4 regions of the Erwinia sp. E602 genome follow, and region 4 is predicted to be linked to each of the others. Evidence: riboswitches for the same ligand, from Rfam matches in the RefSeq annotation. Region 4 holds a riboswitch; each other region holds the start of a gene.

Region 1 (3,655 bases), 2.1 Mb from region 4:
CAGCAGCTGGCGCAGCGATCCGCACTCCTTGGGGCGGCTTTCGCGGATCAGCCAGACCGGTTCGCCCTGCCATTCGCCCAGCAAGGATCCGCGGGATCCCTCCAGACCCAGTGCTCCGGCCTGGCCGTAAGGTAATTCGCCTTTTGGTAACCAAATTTTGTTTTCGGTGCTGACAACCCACCAGCCAGCGTCTACGCTTGTTAGTTGACGTTCCATAAAATGCTCATTTTCCTCAGCTCATCAAAGCGGATTGAGGTCAGATGTTCAAAATAACACGACGGAGTTGAACATGCTTAACCAGTTAGACGTCCTTACCGCACGCGTTGGCGGTTGCAGCGAACTGGTCGACCTCTGCCTGCATTCACGTAAGCAGTTACTGGTTACCTATTACCAAATGGCCGGTCTGAAGCCGAACAAGGATTCCCTGACCGCACTCGATGAAAACGCGCTGGATAACTTCTGCCACAGCCTGGTGGACTATCTGTCAACCGGCCATTTCACCCTGTACGAGCGTTTTATTAAAGAGCTGGAAGGCAGCGAACAGCTGGCACAGGCGGCAGTGATCTACCCGTCGTTGCAGGCGAATACCGACCGCATTATGCAGATTTATGACTCGCATCTGGAAACGGCGATCGATGATGATAACTGCCTTGAGTTCCAGCAGGCGCTCTCAGGCGTCGGCGAAGCGCTGGAATCCCGCTTCTCGCTGGAAGATAAATTCATCCAGTTAGCGATGGAAAATCACGTGCAAAAACAGATCGCTGCCAACGAACCGACCCTCGCCCGCCCTGCCTGAAATCGTTAGAGATTGGTGAAAGCCTTGTGATTTGTGATCGGCCCCTTTATGCTTCAGGGGCTTTGAGCAGGCGCATTTTGCCCAAAGCCGGTACGCTCTGTTGAGCCATGTACCAGCGTCTTCTTGTCGGAGTGCCCCTCGGGGCTGAGACCGTTAATTCGGGATCCGCGGAACCTGATCAGGTTAATACCTGCGAAGGGAACAAGAGTAAAACAGCTGTAACGGTATCAGGCCGTACGCGTTGATATCGTGCAAATTACTCCCGCCTCCAGGCAAGCATATTTCCCTTTAATCAGGAATTTGCTATGTCTACCGTTGAAAAAAAGTCATCACGCCGTGAGCAGCGCGCCGAAGCGCAGCAGTTTATTGATTCCCTGCAGGGCACCGCCTTTCCGAATTCCAAACGCATCTACCTGACTGGCTCCCGGCCGGATATCCGCGTGCCCATGCGCGAAATCCAGCTCAGCCCGACCGTCACAGGCGGCAGTAAAGACAATCCCACGCTGGAGCAGAATGAGCCGGTGCCGGTCTACGATACCGCCGGCCCGTATGGCGATCCGGCAGCGGCGATTGACGTGCATCGCGGCCTGCCTAAGCTGCGCAGCGGGTGGATTGCCGCGCGCAGTGACAGTGAAGAGATCGACGAACTGAGCTCCACCTACACCCAGCAGCGGCTGGCGGATGACGGGCTGGATCATCTGCGCTTTGAAAAGCGGCCGCGCCCACGTCGCGCGCAGGCCGGGCGCTGCGTCACCCAGATGCACTATGCGCGGCTCGGGGTGATCACCCCGGAGATGGAGTTTATCGCCGTGCGCGAGAATATGGGCCGCGAGCGTATCCGCAGCGAGGTGCTGTTGCAGCAGCACCCGGGTAACAGCTTTGGTGCCAGCCTGCCGGAGAACATTACCGCCGAATTTGTGCGCCAGGAGGTGGCCGCCGGGCGGGCGATTATCCCGTCGAACATCAACCACCCTGAGTCTGAGCCGATGATTATCGGCCGCAACTTCCTGGTGAAGGTCAACGCCAATATCGGCAATTCGGCGGTCAGCTCCTCGATCGAAGAGGAGGTGGAGAAGCTGGTGTGGTCGGCACGCTGGGGGGCGGATACGGTAATGGACCTCTCTACCGGACGCTATATTCACGAAACGCGTGAGTGGATCCTGCGTAATAGTCCGGTGCCGATCGGTACCGTACCGATCTATCAGGCGCTGGAGAAGGTCAACGGCGTTGCTGAGGACCTCACCTGGGAAATTTTCCGCGACACGCTGCTGGAGCAGGCGGAACAGGGGGTGGACTACTTTACTATCCACGCCGGCGTGCTGCTGCGCTACGTGCCGATGACCGCGAAGCGCCTGACCGGCATCGTCTCACGCGGCGGATCGATCATGGCTAAGTGGTGCCTGTCGCATCACCAGGAGAGTTTCCTCTATCGCCACTTCCGCGAAATTTGCGAAATCTGTGCCGCCTATGACGTGGCGCTGTCGCTGGGTGACGGCCTGCGCCCCGGCTCAATTCAGGATGCTAACGACGAAGCGCAGTTTGCCGAGCTGCGCACCCTGGGCGAGCTGACCAAAATCGCCTGGGAGTATGACGTACAGGTGATGATTGAAGGCCCCGGTCATGTACCGATGCAGCGCATTCGGGTCAATATGACCGAACAGCTGGAACACTGCCATGAAGCGCCGTTCTACACCCTTGGCCCGCTAACCACCGATATTGCGCCGGGCTACGATCACTTCACCTCCGGTATCGGCGCGGCGATGATCGGCTGGTTCGGCTGTGCCATGCTGTGCTACGTGACGCCGAAAGAGCACCTCGGCCTGCCGAACAAGGAGGACGTTAAGCAGGGCCTGATTACCTACAAAATTGCCGCCCACGCCGCCGACCTGGCGAAGGGGCATCCGGGCGCGCAGATCCGCGATAACGCCATGTCGAAGGCGCGCTTCGAATTCCGCTGGGAGGATCAGTTTAACCTGGCGCTGGATCCGCATACTGCGCGCGCCTATCACGATGAAACGCTGCCGCAGGAGTCCGGCAAGGTGGCCCACTTCTGCTCGATGTGCGGGCCTAAGTTCTGTTCGATGAAGATCACCCAGGAAGTGCGCGAGTACGCTGCCCGCCAGGCAGCCGAAGCACAGCCAGTTGAAATAGGCATGCTGCAGATGTCTGAAGAGTTCCGTAACCGGGGCGGTGAACTGTATCATCGCGCCGACACGCTAAAAACCGAGGAAAATGTATGAGTCGTGGTGCCTTCCCCGCCACCGAAGCCCGGCTTGGGCTCTATCCGGTAGTGGAAACCGTAGAATGGATCGACCGCCTGCTGGCGTGCGGCGTGCGCACAATCCAGCTGCGTATTAAAGACCGTCAGGAGGATGAGGTAGAACAGCAGATTGCCGACGCCATTGCGCTGGGCAAACGCTACAACGCACGGCTGTTTATCAACGACTACTGGCGGCTGGCGATTAAGCATCAGGCCTATGGCGTGCATCTGGGCCAGGAGGATTTGAACGTCGCCAACCTTGACGCCATTCATGCCGCCGGCCTGCGCCTGGGGCTTTCCACCCACGACGACGCCGAGCTGGATCGCGCGCTGGCGGAGCAGCCCTCCTATATTGCGCTGGGGCACGTGTTCCCGACCCGGACCAAGGAGATGCCGTCGGCACCGCAGGGGCTGGAGGAGCTGAGCCGCCACGTTAAACGCCTGCAGGGGATCTCCACCGTGGCGATTGGCGGTATCAGCCTGCAACGCGCACCGGCGGTACTGGCAACCGGCGTCGGCAGCATTGCGGTGGTCAGCGCGATTACCCAGGCCGACGACTGGCAGGCGGCGACCCGCCAGCTGCTGGCGCTGGCGGAGCC
Region 2 (3,655 bases), 1.2 Mb from region 4:
TTTCGCCCAGCGCGCTGAGGATTTCGCTGTCCACCACCTTATAGTTGCGCGCGTCGCCAGGCACCGCCAGCACCAGCACGTCGCTGAACTGCGCCAGCTGGTGCAGATCGCCGAAGCGCTGCCAGCCCGGCTGGTCGCTCTGACGGCTGTTAACGTAGCCCACCTGCATATCGAAGGCGGCACAGCGGCGGGCAATGGCCGCACCAATCCTGCCAAGGCCGAGGATACCCACGCGCTTACCGCTCAGTTTGCTGGCCAGCACCGGCGGGCGCTGCGGCCACTCGCCGGCGCGCAGGAAGGCGTCCTGCGCCACGATCTGCCGCGAGACGCTGAGCATCAGCGCCAGCGCCAGGTCGGCCACGTCATCGGTAAGAATGTCCGAGGTGACGGTCACGGTGATATTGCGGTCACGGGCGGCCGCCAGGTCGATGGCATCGGTCCCGACGCCAAACACCGAGATAATCTCCAGCGCCGGCAGCGCGGCCATCACCTCCGGGGCCAGGCCGACGTCGCCACGGGTGGCCACGGCACGAATGCTCTGCCCGTGCTGCCGTAGCCAGGCGGCCGCATCCGGCTGTTCATACAGGCGGTGGCACAGGTAGTCACGGTGCAGCGCTTCGCTCAGCACCGGCATCAGCGGTTGAATAATCAGCAGTTCTTGTTTCATTACGCACACCATCCATTGAGAGTCAGAGTAAGAAGTCGTTATTAAACTAGCGAACTTTTTAGTGTTACACCTGCAATGTTACGCTTATTGCTATACAGGTTACGCTTATGGTTGATCTTACTTAGCGCGGCAAGCGGGGTGCAGCCATACTCAATGCTTAGTCGTAGGCCGCATCGAAGAAGGCTTTTTCCAGGGTGACGGCGCGCAGGAAGAAATCTTCGCAGCGATCGCGTTCGGCGGGGCCGACCCGGTCGAGCTCTTCGCGCAGGAAGTCGACAAAGGCGTTGAAGTCGGGATTATCGTGCAGCGTGACCCATTCGGCGTAGAGGAAATTTTCCGGCAGCGGGCGCGGGGCGCGGGTGGCCCAGTCGCGGTAGAGCCATTCGGCGACGTTGAGCACGGAGAGGATCGCGGCGTAGGAGCGGGTAGCGGCGGCTTCCAGCATAATGGCTTTAAAACCGGCGGTGGGCGCGCTGTCCGGCAAGCTGGTACGCCGCTGTTCGCTGATGCCCAGCGCGTCGAATCCCCGCAGGAAATAAGTGTTTTCGTCGGAGGAGACCATGCCGGCGAAGCGGCCAAAGCGCAGTCGTGCAAGGGTGCTGTCGGCGCTGGCGATGGCGGAGCCGATCAGGGTGAGGAAGCTGTCCAGAAAGCGGTAGTCCTGGATCAGGTAGGTGGCCATGACCGTATCGGCGACTTCGCCCTGGCAGAGTTCACGCACGAAGCGGTGCTGTACCGCCTGCGACCAGATGGGCTGGCTCAGTTCACGGAGCTGTTCGGTAAAACGTTGGGTCATCAGGTAGTCCTTGGGTAACGGACTACCGGCGAGAGTTAGCCAGGCTGCGCCATCCCTTCGCCGGCATTATCCGGATCAGGTAATAAGGGTCATCGCGCTGCGTACGCCTGCGATCTCTCAGCCAGCTGCCTGGCTCCCCCTGGGAGCTGAGATCTATATCTTAAAATCCCGGCTTTGTCACTTAACGTATGTTCCCTGAAATCTTCTGCTGTGCCCGCAGCGGGCGGTGGCCGGATGCGTTCTTAAGCACGAATTGACCGTAGAATAGCGTCTGACCCAGGCGGAAATTTCCGCCGAGAACCAGGACAACGTCTCTGTGGGCGGTGCAGCGTCAGCGGATCGCCGCGTTTTTATGCAAAATCTGCGAGAACGCTTCCAGCGTCTGCCGCAGGTCGCCGTCGTTGTTCAGGGTGATGCAGGAGGCCGGAACCGGCTCCAGCGCCCGTGCCAGACGCCGCTCTATCGCACCCGCATCCTCCCGCCCGCGCTGCAACAGTCGCTGCGCCAGCACCGCCGGGGAGACCTGCAGGCACACCGGCAGCAGCAGCTCGCCGTAGCGCTGCTGCACCACCGGCAGGTGGCGGCGCGAGCCGTTGACCACCACGTTCAGCCCGTTAGCCAGCCACAGGTCTGTTTCGCAACCCAGCCCGTAAAAGCACTGGTGCGCCTGCCACTCGATGGCAAACAGCCCCAGCTCGCTGCGGCGTAAAAACTCCTGCTCGCTGAGCGCCACGTGGTTCTCGCCGCCCGCCCCGGCGCTGCGGGTGATATAGCGGTGGGCAATCAGCAGCTTCGCCGGCGGGCATTCGCCCAGCGCCTGCAGCAGGCTGTCCTTGCCGGCACCGGACGGCCCAATCAGCCAGATCAGCCGCGCCATCAGAACACCATCCTGCCCTGCGCCCAGACGCTTCTGACGTACGGCTGCTGCTGATGCTCGTGCACCAGCACCAGATCGGCACGCAGCCCTTCGGCGATCGTCCCGCGATCGTGCAGGTTAATGGCACGTGCCGGATTACGGGTCACCAGCGCAACGGCGGCAGGCAGATCGAAGGCGTTGCGTTCGTCGTGCGCCAGCCGGAACGCCGCGTCCAGCAGGCTGGCGGGATAGTAATCGGATGACAGGATATCCAGCTGACCCGCCGCGGCGAGGTCGGCCGCCGCCACGTTGCCGGAGTGTGAGCCGCCGCGCACGATATTCGGCGCCCCCATCAGCACCTGCAGGCCCAGCTCGCGTGAGGCGCGTGCGGCTTCGGCGGTGGTCGGGAATTCGGCGATGGTGCTGCCGATCGCCTGCGACTCCTGCACGTGAGCGTGGGTGGCATCATCGTGGCTGGCCAGCGGGATCTGGTACTGGCGGCACCAGGCGGCGATCGCCTCGCGGTTCGGCGCGGACCAGCGGGCGGCCAGCCGCAGCTGGTCGGCCTGGTAGGCGTCCAGCTGCGCGTCGCTCATCTGATACTTGCCGCCAAAGTAGGTGCGCCACGCCGCCAGCGACACGTACTGACGCTGGCCCGGCGAGTGATCCATCAGCGACACCAGCGACAGTTCGGGGATGCACATCAGCTGTTCAAACAGCGGCAGCGTCGAATCATTTGGCAGCTCGCAGCGCAGGTGCAGACGGTGCTCGGCACGGTTCAGCCCGTGCTTCTGGCTGTGACGGATCGCCTTAATCATCTTCTGCAGGTTATCCATGCGGTGGCCGCCGTCGCGCACGTCGCCGACGCCGATCGCGTCCAGCACCGTGGTGATGCCGCTGGCGATAATCAGCGCGTCGTGGCTGCTCATCGCCGAGTGGGCCGGCCAGTCCACCTTTGGTCGTGGCGCAAAGAACCTGTCGAGGTTATCGGTATGCAGTTCGATCATGCCCGGCATCAGCCAGCCGCCTTCGCCGTCGATCGCCTCCGGCAGCTGGCTGGGCGTGTCGGCGTACGCGGTGATGACGCCGTTCTCGCAGGCCAGCGATCCGGCCACCACTTCCTTTTCCAGAATCAGTTTAACGTTATTGATAATCACAGGGCGTGCTCCACGGCAACAGGTTGCATCACATGCAGACGGTCCGCGACGCGTTCGCGCACCGCGTGGTCATGAAAAATACCGACGATGGCCGCGCCGCGCTGGCGCGCCTGCTCAATCAGCGCCACCACCGCGGCGCTGTTGGTGGCGTCCAGCGAGGCGGTCGGCTCGTCGAGCAG
Region 3 (3,655 bases), on a different replicon from region 4:
AGCGACCCGGTGCCGGAGTGGTAACCGAATTCACACGGCGGGCGTTCGGCACCTCGCCAGTCTCTGTTCCCGCTGCGCTTCTGACGATGGCGGGTTGTTTCAGCGCGGAGGATCGGCGAGAATCAGCGCGCTAAACAATAAGAATTTCCTATGACCGGACGCCTGCAAAATGAATCGCACCTCCACGCTGCCTGCGCAGCTACGCCTTTTCCTTGGCCGCTTCTGGCCACACCCGCTGGCCGTGGCCCGCAAACAGATGCTCCTCGCCAGCCTCGGCGCAGGTATCGGCCTGGCGATCACCAGCCTGTTCAGCCACTGGCTGCTCGGCGAAGTGAACCTGTGGTTTGTCGCCCCCATGGGCGCGTCCGCGGTGCTGCTGTTTGGCGTGCCAAACAGCCCGCTGGCGCAGCCGTGGTCGGTGGTGGGCGGTAACGTGCTCTGCGCGCTGGTTGGCGTGACCGTCGGCCAGTGGATCGCCATGCCGGCACTGGCCTGCGGCGTGGCCGCCGCGCTGGCGATCGTCCTGATGTTTAAGCTGCGTTGCCTGCATCCGCCGGGCGGCGCGGTGGCGCTGACCGCGGTGATCGGCGGGCCGGCGATCCATCAGCTGGGCTACGGTTATGTCCTTACCCCGATCCTGCTCAACTCGCTGTCGCTGGCGCTGCTGGCGATTGTATTTAACAACCTGGCCGGCCGCCGTTATCCGCATCCGCTGGCCGCTGCGGAAGCCAGACCCGCGCCGGTGGTGGTGAACGTCTCCATTACCCGCGCCGATCTGCACGAAGCGCTGCTGGCCGGTGAGCTGCTGGACATCGATGAAGATGACCTGCAGGAGGTGCTGCAGCACGCGGAGCAGATTGCCCGGCGTCGGCAACAGCAGTCTGGCCCGGAACGCCGCGCGGCGTAAGGCGCATGAACGTGCTACTGCGGTCCGCCGCCCGGAACAGCCATCGCGGCTGAGCATATCGATCGGCCGGTAACGTTTCAGGCCGTATCCGCGGCAGCAAAATCTGACATCGTGCTTGACGGCGCGGCAGCAGATAAAATACAAATAGAACCGTCAGGGGAGTCTCGCCAGAGAGACTGAGAGGCTGGTAGCGATTATCGCGGCCCGGCGACCCTTAGAACCTGACCCAGTTGATACTGGCGTAGGAAGACGCGTTGCTTTGCCCCGCAGAGCAACCTGATGCGCTGGTCAACTTCGCCTGCCCGCGCGTACTCTCCCTGCCTTATCACGGGTCCTCTTTTAAACGAGGCCAACGTGAATTCTTCTGTAATTTATCCTGCATCTGTTCCTTTACGGACGCCTGCGCCATGAGCCGCTGGTCGGTTATCGGCGACGGCGTCAGCGGGCTGTGCGTCGCCACCGCGCTGGCCGAACGCGGCCAGTCGGTTGAGGTGATCGTCGATGAGTCCCGGCGTCCGGCGTCGCACTGGGCCGGCGGCATGCTCGCGCCCTGGTGCGAGGGCGAAAGCGCCCCCGATGAGGTGACCGAACTCGGCCAGCGCTCGGCCCCCTGGTGGGCGGCGCGCGTCGACGGCGTGCAGCATCAGGGCACGCTGGTGGTGGCCCCGCCGCGCGACGCGCCGGATCTGAACCGCTTTGCCCGCGTCACCCACGCGCATCAGTGGGTCGATCCCGGCGAACTGGAACCCCATCTTCAGGGGCGGTTTGCCCGCGGTCTGTTCTTCGCCGGTGAGGCTCACCTTAATCCGCGTGACGCCATGAACCAGCTGCGCGACAGGCTGCAGCGGTCCGGCGTGGCGTTTCACAGCGGCGGCCCCACCGGCCGGGTGATCGACTGCCGCGGCATTCACGCCGCCGACGCGTTAGCAGGCCTGCGCGGCGTGCGCGGTGAAATGCTGATCCTGCAGACGCAGGAGCTGCAGCTGTCGCGCCCGGTGCGCCTGCTGCACCCGCGTTTTCCCTGCTATCTGGTCCCACGCGCCAGCGGCCACTTTATGCTCGGTGCCACCATGGTAGAGAGCGATGACGCCAGTCCGATCAGCGCCCGCGCGATGATGGAGCTGCTCAGCGCCGCCTGGGCTATCCACCCGGCGCTGGCCGAGGCGCGGATTATCGAAAGCGGCACCGGCCTGCGCCCGTCATGGCCGGATAACGTTCCCGCCATTCGTCACCTTAACGGCCGCTGGTACGTCAACGGCATGTATCGCCACGGTTTTCTGCTCGCGCCGGTAATGGCGGAGAAACTGATGCAACACCTTACCCAGGACAACCTGTTATGAAAATTCAACTCAACGGACAGCGGATCGACACCGCCGCCACCACGCTGGCCGCGCTGCTGGCGGAGCAGCAGATCGACGCCAGTTGCGTGGCCAGCGCCCTTAACGGCCAGTTTATCCCGCGCGCGCAGTATGCTCAGCAGATCCTGCACGAGGGCTGCGAGCTGGAAGTCCTGTCACCGATGCAGGGGGGCTGAAGCATGTTTTACGACTTTACACCGCGGTCACGTTTCCTGCTCGGCACCGCCGGGTATCCTTCGCCGGCGATACTGACCCAGGCGGTCGCCGCCTCCGGCTGCGAAATTATCACCGTCAGCCTGCGCCGCGAAGGCAGCCAGGGCGGCGCGTTCCGCGAGATCCTGCAGCAGATGAACATGCGCGTGCTGCCCAATACCGCCGGCTGCCATACGGTGAAAGAGGCGGTGACCACCGCGCAGATGGCGCGGGAAGTCTTCGGCACCTCGTGGATCAAGCTGGAGGTGATTGGCAACGCCGATACGCTGCAGCCTGACCCGTTTGCGCTGGTCGAAGCCGCGCGCATCCTCTGCGCCGAAGGCTTTCAGGTGTTTCCCTACACCACTGAGGATCTGATCGTCGGTGAAAAACTGCTGGAAGCCGGCTGCCGGCTGCTGATGCCGTGGGGCGCGCCGATCGGCTCCGGCCAGGGGCTGCGCAATATCGACGGGCTGCGTGCAATGCGCGCCTGGTTCCCGGATACGCCGCTGATTATTGATGCCGGCATCGGTGCGCCGAGCCAGGCCGCGCAGGCGATGGAGCTGGGCTTCGACGGTATTCTGCTGAATACGGCGGTGGCGAAGGCGCAGGATCCGGTGAAGATGGCGGCCGCTTTTGGTGCGGCGATCCGCGCCGGCCAGGACGCGCATCAGGCGGGGCTGGTTGAGCGGCGCGATATGGCCGCCGCCTCGACGCCGGTGTTCGGGCTGGCGCAGTTCAGCTGAGTGGCACTACCGGTTCAGCGCGGCGTGCGGCCATGGCGGCACCGTTCAGGCTGGCATGACGGCTGAACTGCGATGCGCAGAGCCGTGTGCGCGTAACCGCGGCAATGGGTAAGCAGCGCCGCCACAGGGCGGCGATTAATCGGGGATCGGGACATATGAGTCGTTATCAACGGCAGTCGATGCTGCCGGAAGTGGGCGAGGCCGGGCAGCAGAAGCTGGCGCAGGCGCGGGTGCTGGTGGTCGGTGCCGGCGGGCTGGGCAGCACGCTGCTGCCGCTGCTGACCGGGGCCGGGGTGGGTTATCTTCGCCTGTACGACGGCGACGTGGTGGAAGAGCATAATCTGCACCGGCAGACGCTGTTTACGCTGGAGGATATCGGCCAGCCGAAAGCGCTGCGGACGGGTGATGCGCTGCGGGCGCGTAATCCCGACTGTGAGGTTGATGTCCGGCTG
Region 4 (3,655 bases):
GCCGCCAGCGGGTAAAACGGCTGTCGCGGTGCATCATTCTGTTTTCACCGGTCACCCAGCGGGTAATGCGTCGTTCACGGGGCATCATTCGGCTTCTCCGGTCAGCCAGCGGGTAGGGCGTCGTTCATGGAGCATCATTCGGCTTCCCCCGACAGCTGGCGCATCAGCTCGCCCTGGCTTCTCAGCAGATCGGCGTTATCCGGTGCGCGCGGCGGCAGCCCGGCGATAGTGTGGCCGTCATCAATGCCGCCTGGATGGCGGTGCAGCACCAGCAGGCGGTGGCTGAGTCGGCAGGCCTCCTGCGGATCGTGGGTGATCAGCAGCACCGTGCGCCCGGCCAGCAGCGTGGCCGCCAGCGTCTGAATGCTGGCGCGGGTAATCGCATCCAGCGCCGAAAACGGCTCATCCATCAGCACCACCGGCCGATCCTCATACAGTGTGCGGGCGATGGCGGCGCGCTGGCGCATGCCGCCGGAGAGCACCGCGGGCAGATCGTCGCCGTGGCCGCCGAGCCCTACCTGTTCCAGCAGCAGCTGCGCCCGCGACATATCCGGCCGCTCGCCGCGCAGGCGCGGGCCGAGAGTGATGTTCTGCAACACGCTGAGCCACGGATACAGCAGGTCCTGCTGGCCCATCCAGGCGATGCGCCCCGCAATCGGCTGGCCGTCGCTGCCGCTCACCGTGCCGCTACTGGCGTTCTCCAGCCCGGCAAGTATCTTCAGCAGGCTGGTCTTACCGGCACCGCTGGCCCCCAGCAGCGCAACAAAGCTGCCGCCGGTGATATCAAAACTCAGCCGCTCAAAGATGGTACGTGCGCCAAACCGCAGGCTGAGGTCGCGAACCTGAATGCCGGGCGGCGGGGTGGTTAACGGCTGTGACATTATCTGCGTTCCGCCTGGCCAACGGCGTTCAGCCCCATCTGCCAGAAGGCCGACTCCAGCCGGGTGGCGGTGGCGAAAATCTCCGTCAGCCGGGCATAGCGGCTTTCGGCACCGCGATCGCGGCCAGCCTGCTCCAGCAGATCGATCGAGGCGCGCACGCTGGCGTGATAGCCGCTGTCGCCGTAGTTGGCGATCCACGAGGCGTAAGGATTGCCCTCCAGCACCGTGGCCGGGCTGCGTAACAGTGTCAGGCCAATCTCGGCGTAACCGGCCACGCAGGGCAGCAGCGCCGCCAGCAGATCCAGCGCGTCGCCTGAGTGGCCGATATCCAGCACGTAGCGGGTGTAGTTGATGGTCTCCATCGCTTCCGGCTCGGCGGCCATCTGCGCTTCGTTCAGCCCCCAGCTCTCGCAGTAGCCGACGTGCAGCGGCAGTTCGCCGACGATGCCGTTCAGCGAAGCGGTGGCGGCACGCATCTCCGGCAGCGTATGGAACTTGCTGACCAGCAGCGCATAGGCGCGGGCGAAGTGGACGAGGAACAGATAGTCCTGGGTCAGATAGCGGCGAAACGCCTCGTGGGGCAGGGTGCCCGCGCCCAGCTGCTGCACAAACGGATGGTTAACGTAGTGCTGCCAGTCGGCGTTGGTTGCGGCGCGCAGGCGGCCAAACAGCCCGTGGCTGAAATCAATAGGAGAAGCGGAATTATAGTACATAGGACCTCCAGTCAGTGTATGGAGATCCGGGCGTAATGGCGCGCTGAACAGGCAGTCTGGTGCTGTGGTGTCGACCCGTCCCTTCGCTGGCATGACCCAGATCAGGTTCAAAGGGTTCGGCATTGCTGCCATCTCAGCCCATCACAGGACACCCCTCGGAGGCGGTTGTTATACGATATTTAAAATGTTAATTCAACGGGGTTGATTCTGTGGGCATCTGCTGAGAAGCGCATCACCCAACAAAGTGGCAATCTTATGCTTCAGCGCGCCGTGTTGATCTTCCCTGTAAGGGGGAGCCGTTTTCCAGTCATAAAACCAGACCGGCATTCTGCGCTTCTGTTCCGGTTCAGACGCATAGCGCGGGAAGAGATGGCAGTGCAGTTCCGGTTCAGAGTTGCCCAGAATTTCATAGTTAATCCGCAACGCCCCTGTTGCCGCTAACATGGCATCTCCCAGTAGAGCCATATCCAGCAGATACTGTTGCCGGGCTGCTGTATCCAGATCGTTGAGAGCCGGCACCACCGGGTCAGGCAACAGCAGGCAGTAACCGGTCAGGAACTGAACATCACCCATCACCGCCCAACCGGACGGCATACGACAGATAACTTTATCGTTAGTGCCATTTCTGGCGGACGCAACGCGCTGTGAAATCAGTGACATTCGAGTCTCCTGTTAAGTAATGGAGCGGAGTAATCTATCCGTTAGCGCCGGGATAAGTGGACTGACCACCCTTTGCAGACGGGGTAGATGAAATCTCTGATATGTCAGCTGAACGTCCCTGAGAGGCACCCCGACTCACATTTCCCACAATGGCGGAGATTTCAGTATGAGTACATCACAAGCGCTGACGTACCAGCGCTTGTGACAGGTGTGTTCTCAGGTGCCGGGGCGCAAAAACTTAAAAGCTTTCCCAGTTTACTTTACTCGCGTCTGCGGCAGGCAAATGGGGTTTTTTTGGAGCCTGAGACGTTCGGCTAAGCGGGGCCTGAGTCCGTGGCACGGCACGGGTAGTATCCTCTTCCAGGGTAAACGTGGAGACCAGTTCGGAAAGGGTTTCCGACTGCTCCTGCAGGGATTTTGATGCCGCGGACGCTTCTTCCACCAGCGAGGCGTTCTGTTGTGTGACTTCATCCATCTGCCCGATGGCCTGATGAACCTGCTCAATGCCTTTACTCTGTTCAGAGGTTGCTGCAGCAATTTCATTAACCAGATCGGCCACCTGCTGAATCGCCGTGCTGACATTTTCTGTATTGCCGCCAACCTGCGTTGCCTGTTCCAGTCCCTGCTCGACCTGTGAAACGGAAACTGAAATCAGGTCCTTGATCTCGCGCGCGGCAGAAGAAGAGCGCTGTGCCAGGTTACGCACCTCAGAAGCCACCACCGCAAACCCTCTGCCGTGCTCACCTGCGCGTGCGGCCTCAACCGCCGCGTTAAGCGCCAGGATATTGGTCTGGAATGAAATTCCTTCAATCAGCCCGGTGATTTCAGAAATTTTTGCTGAGCTGCCGCGAATATCGGACATGGTTTCCAGCATCTGACTGACGGCATTGCCGTTCTGCCGGGAGAGATCGTTCGCATTATTCGCCAGCGTGCTGGCCTGGACCGCACCCTCTGCGTTCTGCCTGACGGTATCGCTTAAGGTGGCCATGCTGGCGGCAGTCTGCTCCAGCGACGCTGCCTGCTGCTCGGTGCGTGAAGACAGATCTTCATTACCTGCGGCGATCTGGGTAGAGCCCGTGCTGACAGACTGTGCCGCATGGTTCACCGACACCAGGGTTGTCGAAACCTTTTTAAGCAGGTTGTTGAACGCCGTGGCGGTTTGCCCGATTTCATCATTTCTCAGCACGGAAGCCACTCGCGTCAGGTCAAGTGTATTACTGACCTCGGTCATGGTGTTTTGCATACTGTTCAGGCTGCGCTTAATGCCAAGGATGATTCGGACAGAAAACAGACCAAGCAGCAGAATGACGGCGAGCGAAACACCGGTCATGATCCAAAACGTTTGCGAGTAGATCCGCTTATTTATGACTCTTAATTCATCACCAATTTTAATATTTAAAT

What was found. A riboswitch is a leader RNA that binds a small molecule or an ion and turns the genes downstream of it on or off. The one in region 4 is predicted to bind thiamine pyrophosphate.
Region 1: another riboswitch for thiamine pyrophosphate. It lies ahead of thiC (phosphomethylpyrimidine synthase ThiC); the one in region 4 lies ahead of tenA (thiaminase II).
Region 2: another riboswitch for thiamine pyrophosphate. It lies ahead of GKQ23_RS15110 (TenA family protein); the one in region 4 lies ahead of tenA (thiaminase II).
Region 3: another riboswitch for thiamine pyrophosphate. It lies ahead of GKQ23_RS00630 (FAD-dependent oxidoreductase); the one in region 4 lies ahead of tenA (thiaminase II).

Annotation. Positions count from the first base shown of each region.
Region 1 is NZ_CP046582.1:4,495,816-4,499,470, forward strand. It holds gene nudC (NAD(+) diphosphatase) at 1-216, opposite strand, end outside; gene GKQ23_RS22210 (Rsd/AlgQ family anti-sigma factor) at 290-796, shown strand; TPP riboswitch at 914-1,014, shown strand; gene thiC (phosphomethylpyrimidine synthase ThiC) at 1,102-3,036, shown strand; gene thiE (thiamine phosphate synthase) at 3,033-3,655, shown strand, end outside.
Region 2 is NZ_CP046582.1:2,972,624-2,976,278, forward strand. It holds gene GKQ23_RS15105 (2-hydroxyacid dehydrogenase) at 1-667, opposite strand, end outside; gene GKQ23_RS15110 (TenA family protein) at 825-1,463, opposite strand; TPP riboswitch at 1,499-1,613, opposite strand; gene phnN (ribose 1,5-bisphosphokinase) at 1,795-2,340, opposite strand; gene phnM (alpha-D-ribose 1-methylphosphonate 5-triphosphate diphosphatase) at 2,340-3,476, opposite strand; gene phnL (phosphonate C-P lyase system protein PhnL) at 3,473-3,655, opposite strand, start outside.
Region 3 is NZ_CP046581.1:140,913-144,567, reverse strand. It holds gene zigA (zinc metallochaperone GTPase ZigA) at 1-24, shown strand, start outside; gene GKQ23_RS00635 (HPP family protein) at 170-907, shown strand; TPP riboswitch at 1,053-1,172, shown strand; gene GKQ23_RS00630 (FAD-dependent oxidoreductase) at 1,315-2,247, shown strand; gene thiS (sulfur carrier protein ThiS) at 2,244-2,441, shown strand; gene GKQ23_RS00620 (thiazole synthase) at 2,445-3,203, shown strand; gene GKQ23_RS00615 (HesA/MoeB/ThiF family protein) at 3,359-3,655, shown strand, end outside.
Region 4 is NZ_CP046582.1:1,758,940-1,762,594, forward strand. It holds gene GKQ23_RS09430 (ABC transporter permease) at 1-37, opposite strand, end outside; gene GKQ23_RS09435 (ABC transporter ATP-binding protein) at 135-881, opposite strand; gene tenA (thiaminase II) at 881-1,594, opposite strand; TPP riboswitch at 1,656-1,760, opposite strand; gene GKQ23_RS09445 (HIT family protein) at 1,787-2,254, opposite strand; gene GKQ23_RS09450 (methyl-accepting chemotaxis protein) at 2,493-3,655, opposite strand, start outside.